DNA from 3 places in the Actinomadura sp. NPDC048955 genome. Region 3 is predicted to be linked to each of the others. Evidence: riboswitches for the same ligand, from Rfam matches in the RefSeq annotation. Region 3 holds a riboswitch; each other region holds the start of a gene.
The links. Region 3 has a riboswitch for cyclic di-AMP ahead of AB0C84_RS20110 (CHAP domain-containing protein). Riboswitches for the same ligand answer to the same signal wherever they lie in the genome.

Region 1 (7,617 bases), on a different contig from region 3:
CGGTCAAGCAGGCCGTGATCGCGCCGTCGGCGCTGAGCCTGCTGTACCCGGCCGACGGCATCGACGGCTACCCGCGCGAGATGTTCCTCGACGACCTGGTCGACGAGGCCGAGGCCGACATCCGCTCCTGCCTGGACGCGGGCGCCCACGTGGTGCAGCTCGACTTCACCGAGGGGCGGCTGTCGCTCAAGCTCGACCCCAGCGGCGGCGTGCTGGACGCCTTCATCGCGCTCAACAACCGGGTCCTGGAGCGCTTCTCCTCCGACGAGCGCGCCCGGATCGGCGTGCACGTGTGCCCGGGCGGCGACCTCGACTCCACTCACAGCCTCGACGTCGACTACGCGGGGCTGCTGCCCAAGCTCTTCGAGCTCAAGGCCGGCGCCTTCTACCTCCAGCTGGCCAGCGAACCCGACCCCGACCGGATCCTGGCCATCGTCGCCGCCCACCTGCCCGCGGACGCCCGCGTCTTCGTCGGCGTCGTCGACCCCATCGACCCCCGCGTGGAGACGCCCGAGCAGATCCGCGACCGCGTCCTCGCCGCCGCCCGCCACCTGCCCGTCGACCGCCTCGGCACCTGCGACGACTGCGGCTTCTCCCCGTTCGCCGACGACACCTCCACGTCCCGCGACACGGCCTTCGCGAAGATAGCCGCCCGCGTGGAGGGCACGGCCCTGGCCGCCGCCGAACTGGGCGTCTGACCGCCCTGGAGCCCTGCTTCCCCTGAGCGCCCTCGCGGAGGTGCGTTCAGGGGAAGTCGCGGCGGTCATCGGGAAGCGCGCTCTGTGGGGGCGTCCGACGGCGGCGGGGTGCGGATGAGGAGCATCACCACGACGGCGACGGTGGTCAGGGCCAGGGCCGAGACGGTCGCACCGGCGGTGTAGCCGTGCACGAGGGCGCTCACCCGCGGGGCGCCCGGGCCGTGCTCGCGCAGGTAGCCCGCCGTCGCGCCGATCGCGACGGTGTTGACGACGGCGGTCCCGATCGAGCCGCCCATCTGGGACGCGGCGTTGACGACGGCGGCGGCGACGCCGGCCTCGCGCGGGGAGACGCCCGCGGTCGCCAGCGAGAACGCGGGCGGGAACGCGGCGCCCATGCCGAGCCCGAGCAGGATCTCGACCGGGACGACGGCGGTGGCGTAGCCGCTGCCCGCGCCGAGCCTGGTCAGGATGGCCAGCCCGGCCGCGGCGGTGAGCAGGCCCCCGGCGATCAGCAGCCGGGCGGGCACCCGCCTGATGAGCAGGGCGCCGACCAGGTAGCCGCTCGCGGAGTTCGCGACGGCCATCGGCAGGAACGCCAGCCCGGTGCGCATCGGCGAGAAGTGCGCGACCACCTGGAGGTAGTAGGTCAGCGTGAGGAAGACCCCGAAGGCGCCGACGACCGCGGTGGCCACCGCGAGGTAGGCGCCCGCCCGGTTGCGGTCGGCGAGGATCCGCAGCGGTAGCAGCGGCGCACCGTGCCGGGCCTGGCGCACGACGAACAGGGCGAGCGCCAGGACGCCGGCCGCGAGCGGCGCGGTGGTCTGCCACGCGTCCCAGCCGTGCGGGGCGGCCTGGCCCGCGCCGTACACGACGGCGGCCAGTCCGCCGGTGACGAGGACGGCGGAGATCCAGTCGAGGCGCGACCCGGGGAAGCCGGGCGGCGCCGGAAGGACGATCCGTCCCGCCACCGAGGCGGCCGCGGCGATCGCGACGTTGACGTAGAGGCACCAGCGCCAGTCGGCGTACTGGGTGAGCGCGCCGCCGAGCAGCAGCCCGACCGCCGCGCCGCTGCTGGCCACGGCGCCGTACACGCCGAACGCCTTCGCGCGCTCCTTGGGTTCGGTGAAGGTCACCGCCAGCAGGGACAGGGCGGTCGGCGCGAGGAGCGCGGCGAACGCCCCCTGCAGGGCGCGCCCGACCACGAGGACCCCGAAGCCCGGGGCGGCCCCGGCGATCATCGAGGCGATCGCGAATCCGGCCAGCCCGGCCAGGAAGCTGCGGCGCCGCCCGACCAGGTCGGCGATCCGGCCGCCGAGCAGGAGCAGCCCGGCGAAGGAGAGGGTGTAGGCGGTGATCACCCACTGCCGGTCGGCGTCGCCGAAGCCGAGCGCGTGCTGGGCCGTCGGCAGCGCGATGTTCACGATCGTGGCGTCGAGCGCGATCATCAGCTGCGCGACGGCGATGACGACCAGCGCCGCCCAGCGCCGGTTCGGGGTGCCCGCGGACGGGCCGGACGCGGTCCGCGCCGTGATGGCGGTCATGGAACCCACCTCCCAATAAATGAAGGGTTCTCCTCCGGATAATAACTGGAGGTTTCTCCTCCGTCTAGAGGTGACCTTGCCCTCCCTGGGAGGTTTCAGTAGCTTTGCCCCTTCAAGGCGTCTGCCAGGCGTTTTGTCCCACTCCGGTGGGGCGGGGTGCCATCCCCGCGCGCCAAGGCCCGAGACCCCTCATCGATCGGGCCCCACATCGTCAGAGCCGCTGTCTCCCAGCGGCACCCGCCGAGTCCGCCGTGGCGCGGAGCCGGGGACCCAACCCGCACTGGGGTGAATCGGCCTGTTCTCGGGCCGTAGGGCGACTTCCACGTCCGAACCCGTCAGCTAACCCGGTAGGCGGCACATGGAAGCAAGGAGCCCCCCTTGAAAGGCAAGCAGAGCAAGCGGTCGCGCGTCCTCCGGCCCGGCCCCTGGGCCACGGTCACGCTGACAGGCCTCGCCGTCTTCGGCGTGACGGCGGCAGTGCCGACGACCTTGCAGCACGCGTCCACCGAGAACGTCGCCGCCGTCCAGACCGTGCCGCAGCAGCGGACCGCGGGGCAGCAGGCCGCGCCGCGGAAGGCGGCACCGCAGGAGCAGGTCAGGGCCCAGGCCGAGGTCCTGAAGGAGTTCAAGGCACCGGCGAAGGCCGAGCCGTCCACGAAGACCAAGACCAAGAAGCAGGCCGCCGAGCCCGTGCCGGACGAGCGGTCCAAGGTCATCAAGCGGGCGGAGACCTGGCATCCGCACTCCGACGAGCGGGTCCCCTACAGCCAGACGAGCACGCACAACGGCTACCGCACCGACTGCTCGGGCTTCGTGTCCATGGCGCTCGGCCTGCCCAAGCCCGGGACGAACACCGTCGGCCTCACCTCGTCGCGGTACACCGAGCGCATCGAGATGTCCGGGCTGAAGAAGGGCGACCTCGTCATGGACGCCCTCGGCAGCAACACCACGCGGCACGTCGTCATCTTCGAGAAGTGGGCCGACAAGGAGCACTCGTCGTACTGGGCCTACGAGCAGCGCGGCCGGTACGGAACCGACCACCGGACGCTCGACTACGGGCTGTCCTCGGACGACGAGTACAAGGCGTACCGGCCGACGTCCCTCAAGTAGGCCGGCGGGAGATGCCCGGCATCGGCTCATCGCCGGTGCCGGGCGGAACGGGCCGAGGAGCGGGACGGGTCAGACCGAGCGGACGGCCCGCAGGGACTCCTTCAGGGAACCGAGGGTCGAGAAGACGGCCGTGGGTTCGTAGCCGCAGTGGGCCATGCAGTTGGCGCAGCGGGAGTCGCGTCCCCGTCCGTAGGAGTCCCAGTCGGTCTCGTCCAGGAGTTCCTGGTAGGTCTGCGCGTAGCCGTCCGACATCAAATAGCAGGGACGCTGCCAGCCGAAGAGCGAGTAGGACGGGATCGCCCAGGCCGTGCAGGGGAAGTCGACCTTGCCTTCCAGGAAGTCCAGGAACAGGGGCGAGTGGTTGAAGCGCCACCGCTTGCGGTTGCCGCCCCCGAACGCCTTGCGGAACAGCTCCCGCGTCTCCTGGACGCCGAGGAAGTGGTCCTGGTCGGGCGCCTTGTCGTAGGCGTAGCCGGGCGAGATCATCATCTCGTCGACCCGGAGGTCGTCGTTGAGGTAGTTCATGACGTCGATGACGGTCTGCGGCGTGTCCGTATTGAAGATCGTCGTGTTGGTCGTGACGCGGAACCCGCGCCGCTTGCATTCCTTGACGGCCGCGACGGCCTCGTCGAACACTCCCTCCTTGCAGACGGACTCGTCGTGGCGTTCCCGCAGGCCGTCGATGTGCACCGCCCAGGCGAAGTACGGCGACGGCGTGAACTTGTCGAGCTTCTTGGGGATGAGCAAGGCGTTCGTGCACAGGAAGACGAACTTCTTGCGCCGGACGAGTTCCTTCACCAGCTCGTCGATCTGCGGGTGCATGAGCGGCTCGCCGCCCGCGATGGAGACCATCGGCGCCCCGCACTCCTCGATGGCGGCGAGGGCCTGCTCCACCGGCATGCGTTTCTTCAGCACGTCGTGCGGGTGCTGGATCTTCCCGCAGCCGGCGCAGGCGAGGTTGCAGGCGAACAGGGGCTCCAGCTCGACGATGAGCGGGAACTTCTCCCGGCCGCGCAGCTTGTTGCGCAGAATGTAGCCCCCGATGCGAAGGCTCTGGCGGAGCGGCATGCTCATGGTGTCCGGACCTCCTTGTGCAGGGTGGACCCGGCGGCCTTCACCGGACCGCGCGCCCGCCTCACGCCGCACCGTCCAGGTAGCGGCCGAGGGCGCTCACGGGGAAGACCAGCCGGTACAGGTGGTAGTTGATGTAGAAGTCGCCGGGGAAGCCGGTGCCGGTGAACAGGTCCTCGTCCCAGGTGCCGTCCGGCCGCTGGTGGTCGACGAGCCACCGCACGCCCGCCTCCACGGCCGGGGTGCGCTCGCCCGCGGCCAGCAGCGCCAGCAGCGCCCAGGCCGTCTGCGACGGGGTGGACTCTCCCCGCCCGATCCACGCGGGGTCGTCGTAGGAGCGCAGGTCCTCGCCCCAGCCGCCGTCCGGGTTCTGGTGGTCCTCCAGCCAGACGACGGCGCGCCGGATCGCGGGCTTGCCGGGGCCGACCCCGGCCGCGACGAGCGCGGGCACCACGCCGCCCGTCCCGTAGACGTGGTTCGCGCCCCAGCGCCCGAACCACGAGCCGTCCGCCTCCTGCGCCCTGAGCAGCCACACGACGGCGCGCCTGACCACGGCCGACTCCGCGAGGCCCTCCTTCGACAGCGCCTCGACGACATGGGCGGTGACGTCGGCGGACGGCGGGTCGATGACGGCGCCGAAGTCGCAGAAGGGCAGCTTCGTGCACAGCTCGCGGGTGTTGTCGGCGTCGAAGGCGCCGAAGCCCCCGTCGCGCGACGCCATCCCCTCCAGCCAGCGAACGGCCCGCCTGATCGGCTCCTCCGCCTCCGGTAAGGCGACCCTGCGCAGCGCGAGGATCGCCTCGGCGGTGTCGTCGGTGTCGGGGTAGACGTCATTGTCGAACTCGAACGCCCAGCCGCCCGGCGGGACGTCCGGCCGCTTCACCGCCCAGTCCCCCGGACCGCGGACCTCCTCGCCGGCGACCCATCCGGCCGCCCGCAGCAGGGCGGGGTGGTCGGCGGCCACGCCCGCGTCGGCGAGCGCGTTCATGGCGAGCACCGTGTCCCAGACGGGCGACTGGCACGCCTCGAGGCGCCGCCCCCTCCCGTCGCGGATCGTGAAGCGTTCGAGCCCGTCCAGGCCGCGCCTGATGACCGGATGGTCGAGGCCGTAGCCGAGCTCGTGCAGCGCCATCAGCGAGTACACCCACGGCGGCTGGATCCCGCCCCAGCAGCCGTCGGCCTCCTGCCTGGCGATGATCCAGTCGGCCGCCCGGCGCAGCGCCGCCCGGCGCAGCGGGCGCACCGGCCGCTTCTCGTACACGTGCAGGACCCGGTCGAGGGCGTTGAACGCGGCCCCCCAGCCCCGGGCGTCCCGGGCCGGCATGACGCCGCGGCGCAGTTCGGGCAGGTCGAACGGCAGCGCCCGGACGGGGCGCAGCGACCCGAGGATCGTCAGCGGGACGATCGTCTGCCGCGCCCAGCACGCCCAGTCGTAGACGTTCAGCGGGACGCGGCTCGGCAGGAGCACCAGCTCGGGCGGCATGACCGGCAGGTCGTCCCAGGACCACTGCCCGAACAGCGCCAGCCAGAAGCGGGTGAAGACGCGGCTGCCCTCGATCCCGCCCGCCTCCCGCACGTACGCGGCGGCCCTGCGCATGTGCCCGGCGTCCACCGGGTCGCCGGCGAACCGCAGCGCGACGTACGCCTCGATCGTCGTGGACAGGTCGGCCGGGCCGCCGTGGAAGTTGGCCCACGTACCGTCTGCGCGCTGCCGCGAGCGGATCCAGCGCGCCGCGTCCTTGGTGTCGGCGTCGGAGCGGATGCCGAGGAACTGGCGGAGCAGCAGGTCCTCGGCGTCCATGGTGACGTTGGTCTCCAGCTCGCCCTTCCACCAACCCTCGGGCGACTGCAGGCCGAGCAGGTGGTCGCGGGCGGCCTCGACCGCGGCGGCGGCCGCGCCCGTGAGCCCGGACACGTCGGTGGTGGTCATGCGGCGCTTCCCTTCTCCCCGGCGCGGCGGGGTCAGTGGTCCCGGGAGGTGACGAACAGCGCGATGTCGCGGAACTCGGCGGCCACGGGACCGTCCATGCCCGAGTCGTCGAGGTGGCGCCCGGCTGCGGCGACGCGGCGGTCGGCCTCGGCGGCGGCCCAGTCGCGCCCGCCCGCCGCCTCGACGAGCCGGGCCATCTCCCGCAGGGCGTCCTCGGACGGCGGCCCGGGGTCGGCGTACAGGGCGGCGAGCCGGCGCGACTCGGGACGCCCGGCGTTCAGCGCGTACACGACCGGCAGCGACTTCTTGCGCGCCCGCAGGTCGGCCAGGACGGGCTTGCCTGTCGTGTCCGGGCTCCCCCAGATGCCGAGCAGGTCGTCGACGAGCTGGAACGCCAGGCCCGTCTCGGCGCCGAACCCGGTGAGGCCGGCGACGAGGCGGGTGGGGCCCTCGGCCAGCATCGCCCCGATCGAGCAGGCGCAGGCGAGCAGCGCGCCCGTCTTGTCCGCCGCCATCGCCAGGCACTCGCCGAGGGCCACGTCGTCGCGCTGCTCGAACCCGATGTCGAGCGCCTGGCCCGTGATGAGCCGCTGCGTGGCGGCGGTCAGCGCGCGCGCCGCCCGGTGGGCGCCGCGCGTCCGCCGCTCCAGGAGCAGGTTCTCCGCCAGCGCCATCAGCGCGTCGCCGCCGAGGATGGCGGCGGACGGGCCGAACACCGTCCACGCGGCGGGGCGGTGCCGGCGGGTCCGGTCGCCGTCCATGATGTCGTCGTGCAGCAGCGAGAACGCGTGCACGAACTCGACGGCGACGGCGCCGGGCAGCGCCGTCTCCTCGGACGCGCCGGCGGCCCGCGCGGACAGCAGCGCCAGCGCGGGGCGCAGCGCCTTGCCGCCCGCGGCGGCGGGGTCGCCGTTCTCGTCGGTCCAGCCGAGGTGGTAGGCGACGACGCGGCGGGTCCACGGGTCGAGCCGGTCCGCGGAGGCGCGCATGGCCCGGTCGACCAGGGCGCGGCCGCCGGTGATCGAGGCCGGGACGGCGGTCATCGGCCGCTCACCTCGCCCGGGGCCGTCCGGTCCAGGTGGCGGCGGACGAGCCGGGCCGCGGTCAGCCCGCTGCGCACGGCTCCCTCCATCGTGTCGGGCCAGCCCGTGTCGGTCCACGCGCCGGCGAGGAACAGCCACGGCAGCCGGGTCGCGGACGCGGGACGCAGCGCGCCGCTGCCGGGGCTCTGACGGAACGTCGCGTGCCGTTCCCTCGTCACGAAGAA
Region 2 (7,617 bases), on a different contig from region 3:
GAAGAAGCAGAAGCAGGAACTCGACAAGCAGGTGCAGAAGCAGAAGTCGCTCGTGCGCCGGCTCGGCGGGGGCACGCCGTCCCGCCCGGGCGGTGGCGGCAACACCGGCGGCACCTACAACGGCCCGGCGAGCGGGCCGGCCCGCTCGGCGCTGAACTTCGCCTACGCGCAGCTCGGCAAGCCCTACTCCTACGGCGCCGAGGGCCCGAGCTCCTACGACTGCTCCGGCCTGACCATGAAGTCCTGGGCCGCCGCGGGCGTCGGCATCACCCGCACCACCAACTCGCAGTACGCCGCGACCAAGCGGGTGGCCAAGGAGAACCTGCAGCCGGGCGACCTGGTGTTCTTCAGCAGCCTCGGCCACGTCGGCCTCTACGTGGGCGGCGGCAAGATGATCCACGCCCCGCACACCGGCGACGTCGTCAAGATCAGCGACATCACCTCCGGGTACTACCTGAGCAACTACTACGGCGCCGGGCGCCCCTGACGCGGGGCCCTGACACCCCCGCCCCGCGGGCGTGACCGGACCTCCCTCCACAACGGACCAGGCTTGACCTGGTCCGTTGTTGATTTTGGGGGGGTTTGCCTTCTTTTGGGGTTTTGGTACGTTGTCACCACTCACGGCGCCCTCCAGACGCCGCGGCCCCGGGGCGCCCACCAGGCGCCCCGGCCCCACGCGGCGCATCCAGCACCCGCGTGACGGCGGCGCGAGCCACGCGCCGCTCCCCCCAGGGCGGCACGCCCCACGTGCCGTCCCGCGGCGCCCGAAGGCGCCGCACGGTCTCGAAGCAGACCAGGCCGACCCCGTCCACCGGGCGCACGCCCGCAGCGTGCATGGCGCTGAGCGCGCAGCCGCGGTGGCGTACACGGGGCAGGCCCCGGACGGTCCCCGGAGACGGGACGCCGTCCGCCCACAACATCAGGCGCCGCTCGTTCGCACGCGGGAGACAGGTCCCGCGCCGGGCCCCATCTCGCCCCCAGGATCGCAGCGGCAACGCCGAATCCGCCTCAGCGCGGAACCGGGGACCCACACCGCCGGAGTCCGGAGAACCTCTCCGGACGGGCATTCCGGCACCCGGGGTGAATCGGCGCGTCTCTCCCGGCAGTCCGGTGAGAGCCGCCGTAGGGCCACTTCCACGCCCGAACCCGTCAGCTAACCCGGTAGGCGTCTGGAAGACAAGGAGTGAATCCCGCAGCGTTACCTGGGGCGTGGCCGCCACGCGGTCACGCCCCCACCCCCCTTTGCTCCGCGGGCGCCACCGCCCGCCGAGATTCCCATCCGAACCGGCGTGCCCTCTCTCGGGCGCGTCACCGCCGAGTCCGCGGACCGCCGTGCCCCTGTGCGCGGCCCGTCGCGGAACCGGGGACCCACTGCGTCCTTTCGGGGTGAATCGGCCTGCCTTCGCGGGCCGTAGGGCGGCTTCCACGCCCGAACCCGTCAGCTAACCCGGTAGGCGGCATGGAAGTCGAGGAGATCCCCCCGTGCCACGCGCGCACTGCAAGAAGACCCCCGGCAGGCACCGCAAGCCGAACTCCCTGTCCCTCGCATGGCGGACGACCGGCGGCGTCGTCGTCGGCGCCGCCGTGCTCGGCACCGCCGCGGCCACCGCGAACGCGTCGGTCCTGCCGTTCGGTTCCACCCCGGTGAGCTCCGCCGCCGCCGACCTGGCCCCCGGCCTGACGGCGCACGGCGCCCCGTCCGGGCGCACGTCCGGGCCCGCGTCCGGGAAGGCGCCCAAGCCCACCGCCTCGAAGGCCCCGGCCGCCAAGAGGGACGCCCGGCCCGAGCAGGCGCGGGCGAAGACCTCCGAGAAGGCCGCCGCGAAGTCGCGGCCCACCGCCGCGCAGGCCATCAGGCTCGCCCGCTCGCAGGTGGGCATCGAGGAGGACGGCGGCGGCGAGACCAAGTTCCAGGAGTGGTACATGACCACGTCCCGCGCGCGGGAGACGCTCGCGCGCGACGGCGGCTCCCTCGACGGCTACGGCGACGCGAACTGGTGCGACATGTTCGTCTCCTGGGTGGGCGAGCAGATCGGCTTCAGCGAGCAGGTCGGCAGCGACGCCTGGACCGTCGCCCACGCCCGCTGGTTCCAGGAGCACGGCCGCTGGGGCACCGAGCCGAGGCCCGGCGCGATCGTCTTCTTCGCCTGGGACGGCGGCGAGTCCGTCGACGACATCGAGCATGTCGGCATGGTGGTCGAGAAGGTCGACGACGGCACGATCGAGACCGTCGAGGGCAACGCCGACAACGCCGTCCGTGTGAAGGAACGTTCCACAGACGTCGTCGTCGGCTACGGCTACCCGGACTACCGGTCGTGACGGCGCCCACCGCCCCGCGCCCTGCATAGGATCGCGCCCATGGAGGAAGGCCCCGGGCAGGACGCCCCCGTGACGCGGCGCAGGGTCCTCGCCCTCGGCGCGGGCGGGGCCGCCGTCCTCCTCGCCGGGGGCGCCGGCCTGGCCGGCTCGCGCTCCGGCGGCGGGGCGCCGGGCTCCGGAGCCCCCACCTCCCCGGCCGCCGGGACGTTCAGCCCGGACACGGCCGCCGCCGTGCTCGCCAACCGCGCCCGCGCCGTCCGCGACGGCGACCGCATGGCGTTCCTCGCCACGGTGGGCAGCGCCCCCGCCGCCTTCCAGGACGCCCAGTCCCGCGTGTACGGGAACCTCCGGAAGCTTCCCCTGGAAGGCTGGCGGGAGCGCCTCGTCGACACCGAGGCCATGGACGGCGCGACCGCCGTCGTCCGCGTCGAGGTGCGCTACCGGCTGCGCGGCTTCGACCGGGGCGACGTGGCCCGCACCCGCTACCTCACGCTGGCCCCCCGGGCCGGGACGTGGACGATCGTCGGCGACGGGACGTCCCGCGGCCTCGCCGACGACACCGACATCTGGGACTGCGGCCCCCTGGCGGTGGCCAGGGGGCGCTCCGGCCTCGTCATCGGCGACGGCGCCGGCCTCGACGGCATCGCCGAACGGCTGGACGCCGCCGTCCCGGTCGTCACGTCCGTGGTCGGCAAGGCGTGGGCGCAGCGGGTCGTCGCGCTCGTCCCCGCCGACGCGACCCTCGCGTCCGCGCTCGCCGGCCCCGGGCAGAGCCTCGGCCAGATCGCCGCGCTCGCCACCGTGGCGCCCGCCGCCGGGGGCGGCCGCGGCGAGGACCGCGTCATCGTCTCCCCCGGCACCTTCGGCCGCCTCAACGAGCTCGGCCGCGACGTCGTGCTCACCCACGAGCTGACCCACGTCGCCACCGGCGGCGCCCGCGACCGGCGCACCCCGCTGTGGCTGATCGAGGGCTTCGCGGACTACGTCGGCTACCGGCGCGTCAAGATCAGCACCCGGACGGCGGCGGGCGAGCTGCACCGCGAAGTCTCCGCCGGGCGCGCGCCGTCCGCGCTCCCCGCCGCCGGCGCCTTCGCCGGCGGCTCCCCCCGCCTCTCCCAGGCCTACCAGGAGGCCTGGCTCGCCTGCCGGATGGTCGCCGACCGGTACGGTGAGGCGGCGCTGGTGCGGCTCTACCGGGCCGCCGGGCGCGCCCCGGAGGCCGCGGCGCTGCACGACGTGCTCGGCCTCACCCGGGAGCGCTTCACCGCACTGTGGCGCGACTACGTGAAGGAGGAGCTCGCATGAGCGAGGCGGAGACCGACGAGGGCCGGGCCGAGGGCGCCGCCGCCGGGACGCCCGGCGCCGCCCCCGCGCGGCGGCCCCGGATCGCCGCCGCCGTCAGCGCCGCCGTGCTCTTCGCCGGGGTCGCGACCGTCCTCGCGAGGACCACGCCGTGGAACCCGCTGCCCGGGCACGTCCCCGGCGGCCGCGTGACACCCGATCCCGCGCTGGACTTCACCCCCGCCGAGATCGCCCGCTCCCGCGCGTTCGACTCGGCCGTCAACCCGCCCGCCTACACCGGGCTCCTCGTCGGCCTCGCCCTGATCCTGGTGCTGGGCCTCACGCCGCTGGGCGCCCGGTTCCTCGGCTGGGCCACCGCGAAGACCCGCCGCCGGCCGCTTCGGATCATCCTCGGGACCATGGCCCTGACCACGCTGCTGCGCGTCGCGGGGCTCCCGTTCGACGTCTGGGGCGAGTCCGTGCTGCGCCGGTACGGGCTGTCCACGCAGAGCTGGCCCTCATGGCTCGTCGACCAGGCGAAGTCCCTCGCCCTCACGTGGGTCATCTACACGATCGCCCTGCTGCTCCTCTTCACCCTCACACGCCGCTTCCCGCGCTACTGGTGGACCGGCGCCGCCGCGGGCGGGTTCGTGCTCGTCGTCTTCGCCTCGTTCGTCTACCCGCTCGCCGTGGAGCCGGTGTTCAACAAGTTCCACTCGCTGCCGGCGGGGCCGCTGCGCGGCGACCTGCTGGCGATGGCCCGGCGGGACGGCGTGCCCGTCAAGGACGTCCTCGTCGCGGACGCCTCCCGCCGCACGACGTCGCTGAACGCCTACGTGTCGGGGTTCGGCTCCACGCGCCGCATCGTCCTCTACGACACGCTGCTGAAGTCGCCGCCCGCCCAGGTCGAGTCCATCGTCGGGCACGAGCTCGGCCACGCCAAGCGCGACGACGTGCTGTGGGGCACGCTCGTGGGCGCGCTCGGCGTGGCCGGAGCCCTGTGCCTGCTGTACCTGCTGACGACGTCCCCGCGCCTGCTGCGGCGCGCCGGGCTCGATCCCGACGAGACCGGCTCCGGCGCTACGGGACGTGAGCCGCGCAGCGGCGGCGGGGCGGCCGACCCGAGGTCCATCGCGCTCCTCCTCGCCCTGGTGACGGCCGGGACGACGCTCGCCGCCCCCGTCCAGAACCTCGTGAGCCGCCGCATCGAGGCCCGCGCCGACGCGCACGCGCTGAACCTCACCCGCGACCCGGCGACGTTCGTGTCGATGCAGCACGCGCTGTCGGTGCGCAACATCTCCGACCTGGACCCCGACGCCGCGGAGTACCTGCTGTGGCTCACGCACCCCTCGGGCCCCGACCGGATCGCCATGGCCCGCGACTGGGCGCGCCTGCACCGCGTCCAGGTGCCGCCGCCGCTCCGGTAGCCGCCGCTCAGTTGCCCTCGGCCCGCTGCTTCTCGGGCGCCTTGGGCTTGGCGCCCCGCTGGGCCGACAGGGTCGCCGCGTCCACGTGCGCGGCCGTCGTGACCGACCGCTTCAGGGCGCTGCCCTTCACCCAGTCCTGCCACTTCACCTGCCAGTACCCCCAGCCGTTCTCCGCGTCCAACTCCCGGTCGCTGCCGGTCACCGTGATGGGGTCGCCCCGCTGGGAGAGGTTGTAGAACCACTTCGCGTTGGACGGGCTGACGTTGATGCAGCCGTGGCTGACGTTCTCGCTGCCCTGGGAGCCCACCGACCACGGCGCGCTGTGGACGTACTCGCCGCTGTCGGAGATCCGCACCGACTTGTAGACGGTGAGGCTGTAGTACCCGGCGCAGCCGGGGCCGCAGCCGTCCCACTCCGACGTCATGATGGTCGGGTCCTCCTTGCCCATGGCGAGGTGGACGCCGTTGGTGGTGGTGTACTTGCGCTCCCCGCCCTTCCCCATGCTCGTCGGGATCGTGCGGGCCTTCTTGCCGTTGACCCTCACGACCATCTTGTGGCTGTCCTCGCCGGCCGTGGAGACGTGCGAGTCGCCGACCTTGAAGTCGACGCCGTAGTCCTTCCCGCCGTACACGCCCTGCCCGGTGCGCACGCCGCTGAGGTGCGCCCGGAACGACACCTTCGTGTGGGCCGGCCAGTAGCTCTTCGTCCGGAACACCGCTTCCTGGCTGCCGAACCAGCTCCAGCCGCCCTCGACGGTCTTGTCGGCGGTGACCTCCAGTGCCCGCTCGACCGCCGCCCGGTCCTTCACCGCACGGGCGAAGTGCACGATGATCGGGATGCCGACGCCGACGGTCTCCTTGTTGAACGGCGCCTCGATCGTGACGTCGTTGGTCTTCTTCACCTCGGCCGTGGAGAAGCCGCTGCGGACCGTACGGGTCCGGCCGTCCCGGCCGAGGGCGGTGGCCTGGACGGTGTACTCCGTGCCCGGCTTCAGAGTCCACCGGGACCGCCACCGCGTCCTGTCGGCGCTCAGGTCCCCCTCGACGGCGCCGGCCCTCGTCGCCACCGTCACGTTCTCGATCGTGCCCTGCCGCGCCTCGACGGCGATCGGGCTGTCCGGCCGCAGCTTCCCGCCCCCGTCCGGCGACACCGCGAGCTTCACCTCGTCCTTGCCCTGCGGTCCGGCGCCCCCCGAGCACGCCGCGGCACCCGCGCCGACGAGCACACCGCCGACGACGAGCGCGGCGGTACGCCGCCCCCGGTCTCCCGGCCTTGAGCCACTCACCCGCATGTGGACCCCCCGGTCGTCCCACTGGGCGATCTGTCGGTTCCAGCCCGGTCGCTGGAAAGGCGCCCAGTATGTTCGAAAGGGCCGGTACCCGCTAGAAAGCGGACACCGGCCCTTGATGGGGTTCTTTTACTGATCAGTGGGCGAAATGACCCCGGTAGTACTCGAACACCAGACCGACGGACGTGAGAATGGCGGCAGCGGCACCGAGGATCACCAGCCACCAGCCGAACACCACACCCAGCGCCACGGCCGTGGCCGACAGCGCGACGAACAGCGGCCACCAGCTGTGCGGGCTGAAGAAGCCCAGCTCGCCCGCCGCGTCCGCGATCTCGCCTTCCGGGTCGTCCTCGTACAGCGGCCCCGCGTTGGCGCGCTCGAGGCGCCGGACCGTGAAGTGGATGTAGAACCCGATGAGCCCGGCGAGGCCGACCGCGAGCGCGAGCGCCGTCGTGCCCGTCCAGTCGTTGGACCAGAGCCAGTACACGACGTCGGTGGCGAGGAAGAAGACCGCGCACCCGTAGAACATGAACGCCTGGACGCGCATCGGCTACTCCCCCTTCGCCCCGGCCAGCTCGCCCTTGGCACCCACGTGCGGGTGGTGCAGGTCGAACGCCGGCCGCTCGGAACGGATCTTCGGGATCGAGTTGAAGTTGTGCCGCGGCGGCGGGCAGGACGTCGCCCACTCCAGCGAGTTGGAGTAGCCCCACGGGTCGTCGACCTCGACGCGCGTGCCCCGCTTCCACGTGATGTAGAGGTTGTAGAAGAACGGCAGCATCGAGGCACCGAGGATGAACGAGAAGATGCTGGAGATCTCGTTCAGCCCGTGGAACTCGCTCGGGTAGTCGGCGTACCGGCGCGGCATGCCCGCGGCGCCCAGCCAGTGCTGGAGCAGGAACGTGCCGTGGAAGCCGATGAACAGCAGCCAGAAGTGGATCTTCCCGAGGGTGTCGTTCAGCATCTTGCCGGTGAACTTCGGCCACCAGAAGTAGAAGCCGGCGAACATCGCGAACACCACGGTGCCGAACACCACGTAGTGGAAGTGCGCCACGACGAAGTAGGAGTCCGACAGCTGGAAGTCCATCGGCGGCGACGCCAGGATGACGCCGGTGAGCCCGCCGAACAGGAACGTCACGAGGAAGCCCAGCGACCACAGCATCGGCGACTCGAACGTCAATTGTCCTCGCCAGATGGTCCCCACCCAGTTGAAGAACTTCACCCCCGTGGGAACGGCGATGAGGAACGTCATGAAGGAGAAGAACGGCAGCAGCACCTGGCCGGTGACGAACATGTGGTGCGCCC
Region 3 (7,617 bases):
CCGGGAAATGACAGAGAATGCGTAGTGACAGGTGAGGGCCGAACGGGACCGCGGCGGAGCCACCATCGTGCTGGTGGTGGGGATGACGCTGCTCCTGGTCGCCGCCACGATGCTGGTCGGCCGGCTGGCCTTCTCCAGCGACCTGCGCGGCCGCGCTCAGGTCGCGGCGGACGCGGCGGCCCTGGCGGCGGTGCAGCCGCTGCGCGAGTACGCCCTCGAACTGGCGCTCGCCGGGGTCGACCCCCGCGGGGCGGCCTACTGGGACGTCGGCGAGGACGCGGCGAGGGAGCGCGCGGCCCGCTACGCCGGGCTGAACGGGGCCGACCTGGTCGGGCCGGTCCGGTTGAGCGGGCTGCGCGGCCGCACCGCGAGCGTGTCGGTCGCGACCCGCGACTGCAAGGTGACCAGTCCGGTGCCGGAGGCGGGGGCGCCCGGCGCCGAGGAGACCACGAACCCTCCGCAAACGCCGCCCGCTCCCGGCGCCACGGCGTCCCCGCTCCCCACCGAGACCCGCCTGTGCCGGGACAGGTTCGGCGAGCGCGGCCTCGGCCGCTCCGGCACCGCGACGGCCGCCGCCCGGCTCGACCTGCCCTCCTGCGCCCGCGTCCCGGGGAGCGCCGGGACGCCGCGGCTGATCTGCGACGGCGTGCGGGCCTGGCCCGATGGCGACCGGACCGCGGTCAGCCGCAGGTTCCGGGCGAACCTCGTCGACGCCGACGACCCCGAAACCTATGGCGGCGAGCCCGACGGCGCCGTCCCCAACCCCCCGCCCGGCACCCCGCCCGCCGCGGCGCGCGTGCTGGCCGAGACCTACCGGCGGATCGGCCCTGGGACCGGGCCCTGCACCCGGCTCGCCGCCCGGCCGCCGGGCGGCGACGACGCATCACGGAAGGAATTCGATGAGCGCTGGAGGCGCGCGGCCTGCGACGGATCCGGATTCGTCCGCGAGGTGCACCGACTGGCCGGGCTCGAGCTCCCCGGCGGGACCGGCGCCCAGCGCGCCTACGGCGCCCCCGTCCGGCCGGGCGAGGAGAAGGCCGCCGACCTGGTGTTCTTCCGAAGCGAGGACGGTCGGCCCGACCGGGTCGGCATCGTACTGGACCCCGTCGCCCGCACCTACGCCGAGTTCACCGGCGACGGCCGCGCCCGGATCACGGGTTACGGCGCCCCCGGCACCGCCGGGGCCCCGGCGGCCTTCACCCGTCCCGCGCAGCACCGGTAGCGACCGGTGATCGCGCTCGTCGCGGGAGGCGCGGCGGCCGGCGGAGCCGTCGGCTGGTTCGCCGCGCCGCACGCGTGGCGCTTCCTGCCGGAGCAGGCGCGCGCCCGGCGGGCCGCCCGGCTGGCGCCGAGACTGGCGGTGGCGTCCGCGACGGCCGCCGTCTGGGCCTTGCTGGCCTGGCGCATCGGGCTCGTTCCCGAGCTGCCGGCGTTCCTCTACCTGGGGACCGTCGGCACCCTTCTCGCGGCCGTGGACCTGGCGGTCAGGCGGCTGCCCGACCTGCTCGTCCTGCCGTCCTACCCGATCGGCACGGGGCTGCTGATGGTCGCCACGCTGGTGGCCGCCGAGTTCTGGCCGTTGGTGGGCGCGCTGGCGGGCGCGGTGGCGCTGTGGGCCGCCTACGCCGTCCAGCGGCTGTTCGCGGCGCGGTCGATCGGGCGGGGGGACGTCAAGCTGGCAGGGGTCCTCGGCCTGTACCTGGGCTGGCTGGGGTCGGGCGCCTGGCTGCTCGGATTGGTCGCCGGTTTCCTCTTCGGCGGCCTGTTCGGGATCGCGCTCATAGCGCTCCGCAAGGCGACGAGAAAGACAGAGATACCGTTCGGGCCGTTCATGCTACTGGGTGCGCTGTTCGCCATAGCGATGAGCTGAGCATCGGACAGCGGCTCGGGTGGGAGCGCTTCCAGTGCTCTATTGATCGCATCTGCGGTGATTATATGGTTGCTTTTAGTTGGGTTCGTGTGGTCGGGCTTCTGGTGCTGGCCGAGCATCTGAGAACCCCGGATGACCTGCTCAGCGAACTCACCGAGGTCGCAGCCAGGGGGCCGGCTCGCTGCTCCCGCGCGCGTCGATAGCGCGTGCCAAGAGCGCCGGGCCAACAACGGCCCGCGCCATGGGGATTCGAGTGGACGGCGTTGTACTCGTCGCCGAGATCGTCGATGTCGACGATCGGCCGAACAGTAACGGTTCGAGAAGAACCTCAACGGCTCAGCCAACCGGATCGTGTTCGAGGGTCCGACGCGGGTAGCGTCCCCCACCCACCCAAGGTGCGCCCTCTTGCAAGATCCTGATCTACCTGCCCGGGCGGGCTCGTCCGGGGCGAGATCAGATGCTCTTCCGCAGCCTGAGGACTGTGGTGTCGACCCGCCTAGACGACAGACATCGCACGCGCGCGGGTGGGCTGCGGGCGGGAAGAAGCGGCTTGGTGGTGCCGGGGGCCGTTCAGTACCCCGCGTTGTTCCTCCGGCCCATGCAGTGCTGACGTCCGGCATCGCCGCAGGCGGCGGGGGTCCGGCCCCACTCTCGGCGCCCGGTCGGCTCAGACCCGCATCCGCGTCCTAAAGGCAACGGATCATGTGGTGTGTGCATTACAGGCAATCTCCTGAGCGGTCAGGCGTGGTCGGTCCCTCGGGGTGGAGGGGGCCGACAAGAAATCTTTGGCGGTCTTGACCGGTCCACAGCCCTTGCGTGCAGGGAGCTTTGGAGAGTCTTTGCAGGTGGGTCGCGTCTTTGGGATGGGCTTGACGAAATATGGGGCCGCTTGAACCTGTTGTGGGTCTGTGACCGACGGGGAAGCCCGTCCGGAGCGCCCGACCAGATCATGAAGGGCGCGTCGAGTCCCTGATCATCAGGACGGCCGATCAAGGTACGTCCGCCGCCGAGTCCGCAGAGCGCCGATCACGGCGCAGCGGAGCCGGGGACCCACCGAAACACCGGGGTGAATCCGCACCCCCGCAATGCGCGGGGCCGCGGTAGGGCCACTTCCACGCCCGAACCCGACAGCTAACCCGGTAGGCGGACTGGAAGAACTCAGGAGAACCTTCGCATGACCGCTCGTACCTTCAACATGACCAAGCGCATGGGCGCCCGCGTCACCGCCGGAGCCGTCCTCTCCCTGGCGGGCGCGTTCGGCTTCGCCTCCCTGGCCCCGTCCGCCCAGGCGGACGCCAAGCCCGCGAACACCGTGCACGTCGCCCCCGTGTCCAAGGCCGACGCCAACGGCGCCCAGGCCGGCGCCTCCGCGCAGGACGTCATCAACCTCGCCCGCACGCAGGTCGGCACCCACGAGGACGCCTCGGGCAACAGCAAGTTCAACAACTGGTACGTCGGCTCGCCGCTGGGCGAGCAGAACGCCCACCGCATCGGTGCCGGCAGCGCCTCGGTCTACAAGGGCCAGTCGTGGTGCGACATGTTCGTGTCCTGGCTGGGCCAGCACACCGGCACCAAGGGCATGGGCGCCGACGCCTACACCGTCAGCCACGCCAAGTGGTTCAAGAAGACCGGCCGCTTCGGTGAGACCCCGAAGCCCGGCGCCGTGGTCTTCTTCGCCTGGAACGGCGGCGGCATCAAGGGCGTCGAGCACGTCGGCATCGTCGTGAAGGACAACCACGACGGGACCATCAACACCATCGAGGGCAACACCGGCGACGCCGTGAAGAAGAAGGTCCGCGACACCTCCACCGTCGCCGGCTACGGCTACCCCGAGTACCGGTGAGCTGAGGCCGTTCAGCGGCCCCTTGCCCCGCACCGTCCAGTGGTGCGCCCCCCTTCTCCCTCCCTGCGCGATCACACCCACGTCGCGAGCACGCCCACGTGCCGTGCGCCGGGTCCGTCATGCCCCAACGGCGAGCCCCTCACGCCCGAAGGCGTGACCCGGCGCACGGACCACCGAGCAAAGGACGAACATGCAGCAGCGAGTCATCGACACCGCCCTGATCGGCACCGCCCTCGCGGGCCTGCTGGTGACGGGCGTGGCGGCCGGGGCCACTCATGGGAGCCCGGCGGACGAGCCGGCGGCGCAGAAGGTCACCGGACAGCAGGTGGCCGCGCACAAGGCCGCCGGGCAGCAGTTGATCGGGCACAACGTCACCGACCAGCTGGTGTCCGGGCACAAGGTCACCGGGCAGCGGGTGTCCGAGCCCAAGGCGACCGGGCAGCAGGCGACCGGGCAGCAGGCGACCGGGCAGCAGGTGACCGGGCAGAACGACATGAAGGCCGCCCGCCATGCCACCGGCAAGGTCGCTCCGAAGAGCCACGCCGTTCTGGCGGGCAGCACCACCGCGTCCTACTTCTGGGACGACGGCTCGGGCGTGAACGGTGACACCGGCGCCCCCGCCGGCGGCAAGCCGATGCAGAAGGGCCTGTTCGCCAGCCCGAGCTGGCCCATGCACACCAAGGTGAAGGTCACCTACAAGGGCCGCAGCGTCACCGGCTTCGTCGGCGACCGCGGGCCGGGCGAGCCGTCGCACCGCGGCGTCATGCTCGACCTCGACACCTACACCTTCCGCCACCTCGTGGACGGCAAGAAGCCGAGCAGCAAGTACAACACCGGCACCTCGGCGGGCCACCTGAAGGGCGTCAAGTACGAGGTCCTGTCCTGGGGCCACGGCGCCGGCAAGAAGGGCGCCCCGAAGCCCCTCGGCTGACCAGACAGCCCAAGCCTCACCACAGGCCCCGCTCCCGTCCTCGGACGAGAGCGGGGCCTGTCACGTCCGGGCGTCAGCCTGCCGCCCCGGACAGCGCTGCGCAGGGACGCCTCGACGGCCTGGCGCCGCCCGCTGAGAGCGCGGTTACTCGCTTTGCGCCTGCTTCCACCGTTCTTGCATGCTCGCCATCTCCGACGCGGCGAAGAGGGAGAAGTCGCGCAGCTTGGCCAGGCGCGCCCCGGTCACCACCAGGTCGCCGCCTCGGTCACCGACCCCGCATGGCTCGCCGGCGTCCCGGCCGACCGGCCCGCGGTGATCGTCGCCGAAGGGCTCGTCCAGTACCTGGCCAAGGAACAGGTCGCCGAGCTCTGCGCAGGTATGGGGAGGCGTGGAGTCCGCTAGAGGGTGCCGTCCGGGCGTGTTAGGACTGGGATGGGGCGCCATCCAAGCGCTCTTTGGCGAGGGAGTGCGGTAGGGAGTACCAGTGGGGTTCGACGCGGGAGCAATCCGGGTAGTCGCCTGCGACATCTTCGGGACGACCGTCGACTGGCGGACGGGGGTCGCCGAGCAGGTGGCGGCGATCGCTGCGGAGCGCGGTGTCGCGTTGGAGGGTGAGGCCTTCGCCGACGATTGGCGCGAGCGGTACCTGCCGTCTATGCAGCGGGTCAGTAGCGGGGAGCGGGAGTGGGCGTACCTCGACACGCTGCACCGGGAGTCACTCGACGAGCTGCTGGAGCTGCACGGCGTCGCGGACGCTTTCGACGAGGACGCGCGGCGGCGCCTCGTCCGGGCCTGGCACTGTCTGCCGGTGTGGGACGACTCGGTGGACGGCCTCGCCGGGCTGCGGGAGAGGTACGTGGTTGCGGCGCTGTCCAACGGCGGGTTCGCCCTGCTGACGAACCTGGTCAAGGGGGCGGGGCTGCCGTTCGACTGCATCCTGTCGGCGGAGCTCGCCCGCACGTACAAGCCCGAGCCGGAGGCGTACCTGACGGCGGTGCGGCTGCTGGACGTGGAACCGGCGGAGGTCCTGATGGTCGCCGCGCACAAGTGGGACATCGACGGCGCCAGAGGGGCGGGGCTCGCCACCGCGTTCCTGGAGCGTCCGCTGGAGAAGGGGCCCTCTCTCACCGCCGACCGAGCGGACGACGTGGAAAGCGACCTGGTCGTGAGCGGGTTCGGTGAACTCGCCGTCCTGCTGGAGGCCGGGCGGCGGCCCTAGGGCGCGGACGCCGCCTCGCCTGGGGCCTCCACCTTCCCGGCGATGTGTTCCAGGGCGGTGAGGTCTTCCGGTGCCAGGCGGTCGATGAAGTGGTGGCGCACCGATTCCAGGTGCGCGGGGGCGGCGTCGACCAGAGTGTCCAGGCCGTGTTCGGTGAGGACGAGGAGGCAGCCCCTTCCGTCGGCCGGGTCGGGTGCGCGCCGGATGAGGCCGCGCGCCTCCATGCGGGTGGCGTGCCGGGAGAGGCGGCTGCGCGACCAGCCCATCTTCGCGGCCTGCTCGTGCAGGGTGCCGGCGTGGTCCGGCCGCTCCGACAGCGTGCTGAGCACCTCGTAGTCGGGCTCGGAGAGGCCGGCCTGGGAGAGGTCGCGCGCGGTGCCGGTCTGGACGGCGATCACCATGCGGCGGAACGCCCGCCACGCTCGTTCCTCGTCCGGGGTCAGCCAGCGCACGGGTTCGTCCGACGGTTTCTTTGACATGTAAACAACCTATCGCCTATGTTCATTTACATGTCAACGAAACAGGTGCGCGTTCTCGTCCTGGTGTGCAGCACCCGCCCCGGTGCCCTCGGCCCCGCGGTGGGGGCGTGGCTGACGGAGACGATCACGCCCCGGGCCGCCGAACTCGGCGCCGAACTGGTGCCGCTGGCTCTCGCCGACCTCGGGCTCCCGTTCCTCGACGAGGAGGACCATCCGTCCTCGGGCGTGTACCGCAACGAGCACACGCGCAGGTGGAGCGCGATCGTGGACGCCGTCGACGGCCTCATCGTCGTGACGCCGGAGTACAACTACGGGATGCCCGCGTCCCTGAAGAACGCGCTGGACTACCTCTCCCGCGAGTGGGCGTGGAAGCCGATCGGGTTCGTCAGCTACGGCAACACCTCGGCGGGCACGAGGGCCGTGCAGCACGCCAAGCAGGTGGTGACCACGCTGCGCCTCGTACCGCTGGGGTCCACCGTCGCGCTCCGCATCGCCGACGCCGTGCACGACGGGGAAGTGCGGCCCGCCGCCGCTGCCGGCGAGGCGGCGATCGATGTCCTGGACGAGCTGGTCCGGGTCGCGCACGCGCTCCGGCCGATGCGGGAACAGGCGCGTGCCGCATCGTCGGCCGGACCCGAGCCTGGCTCCTACCTGCGGCGACTGAGGCCGGACGACGCCCCCGAGGTGACCGTCCTGCAGCGGTGCTGCTGGGTGGACGAGGCCCTCGCCAACGACCCCCTGACCGTCCCCGCGCTGCACGAGTCCGTAGAGCAGGTACGTGACTGGCTCGCGACCTGGCAGGCGATCGGGCTGTGGCGGGACGGCCGGCTCCTCGGCATGGTCCGGACCCGCCGCGACGACGCCGAATGGCATGTCGGACGGCTCGGCGTCGTCCCCGACCTGCGAGGGCGCGGCCTGGGACGCTGGCTGCTCCAGACGGCCGAGGCCGCCGCCGACCCGTCCTGCCGCCGTATCGTGCTCTCCACCGGAGCGGGCAGCCGGAACAACATCGCGCTCTACCGGAGCGAGGGATACCAGCCCGCTCCCCTGACCGGCGAGGACGGCACCATCCGCCTCACCAAGGAGCCCGGCCTTGGAATAACGGTGGTGTGACGTCCGCTGTAGGCATCGACGGATCACACGAGGGGGACGAGGACCATGGCGACCGAGAGGGCTCTGCTCGCGGGCGGTTGTTTCTGGGGGATGGAAGAGCTGTTCCGGCGGCAGCCTGGAGTGGTCTCCACGCGGGTCGGCTACAGCGGCGGCGACGTGCCC

Region 1: linked by a shared signal. The riboswitch ahead of AB0C84_RS16650 (hypothetical protein) and the one ahead of AB0C84_RS20110 (CHAP domain-containing protein) in region 3 are both predicted to bind cyclic di-AMP.
Region 2: linked by a shared signal. The riboswitch ahead of AB0C84_RS00045 (CHAP domain-containing protein) and the one ahead of AB0C84_RS20110 (CHAP domain-containing protein) in region 3 are both predicted to bind cyclic di-AMP.

The regions. Positions count from the first base shown of each region.
Region 1 covers NZ_JBEZJI010000014.1:106,717-114,333, reverse strand. The annotation lists gene AB0C84_RS16660 (cobalamin-independent methionine synthase II family protein) at 1-698, shown strand, start outside; gene AB0C84_RS16655 (MFS transporter) at 764-2,239, opposite strand; cyclic di-AMP (ydaO/yuaA leader) riboswitch at 2,468-2,608, shown strand; gene AB0C84_RS16650 (hypothetical protein) at 2,618-3,349, shown strand; gene hpnH (adenosyl-hopene transferase HpnH) at 3,419-4,423, opposite strand; gene shc (squalene--hopene cyclase) at 4,485-6,350, opposite strand; gene AB0C84_RS16635 (polyprenyl synthetase family protein) at 6,383-7,393, opposite strand; gene hpnE (hydroxysqualene dehydroxylase HpnE) at 7,390-7,617, opposite strand, start outside.
Region 2 covers NZ_JBEZJI010000001.1:3,446-11,062, reverse strand. The annotation lists gene AB0C84_RS00050 (NlpC/P60 family protein) at 1-487, shown strand, start outside; cyclic di-AMP (ydaO/yuaA leader) riboswitch at 986-1,183, shown strand; cyclic di-AMP (ydaO/yuaA leader) riboswitch at 1,334-1,473, shown strand; gene AB0C84_RS00045 (CHAP domain-containing protein) at 1,483-2,319, shown strand; gene AB0C84_RS00040 (hypothetical protein) at 2,359-3,624, shown strand; gene AB0C84_RS00035 (M48 family metallopeptidase) at 3,621-5,027, shown strand; gene AB0C84_RS00030 (Ig-like domain-containing protein) at 5,035-6,312, opposite strand; gene AB0C84_RS00025 (cytochrome c oxidase subunit 4) at 6,452-6,862, opposite strand; gene ctaD (cytochrome c oxidase subunit I) at 6,866-7,617, opposite strand, start outside.
Region 3 covers NZ_JBEZJI010000019.1:117,647-125,263, reverse strand. The annotation lists gene AB0C84_RS20120 (NlpC/P60 family protein) at 32-1,222, shown strand; gene AB0C84_RS20115 (A24 family peptidase) at 1,229-1,870, shown strand; cyclic di-AMP (ydaO/yuaA leader) riboswitch at 2,865-3,030, shown strand; gene AB0C84_RS20110 (CHAP domain-containing protein) at 3,045-3,713, shown strand; gene AB0C84_RS20105 (hypothetical protein) at 3,904-4,644, shown strand; gene AB0C84_RS20100 (hypothetical protein) at 4,819-5,046, shown strand; gene AB0C84_RS20095 (haloacid dehalogenase type II) at 5,129-5,863, shown strand; gene AB0C84_RS20090 (MarR family winged helix-turn-helix transcriptional regulator) at 5,860-6,342, opposite strand; gene AB0C84_RS20085 (bifunctional NAD(P)H-dependent oxidoreductase/GNAT family N-acetyltransferase) at 6,373-7,455, shown strand; gene msrA (peptide-methionine (S)-S-oxide reductase MsrA) at 7,501-7,617, shown strand, end outside.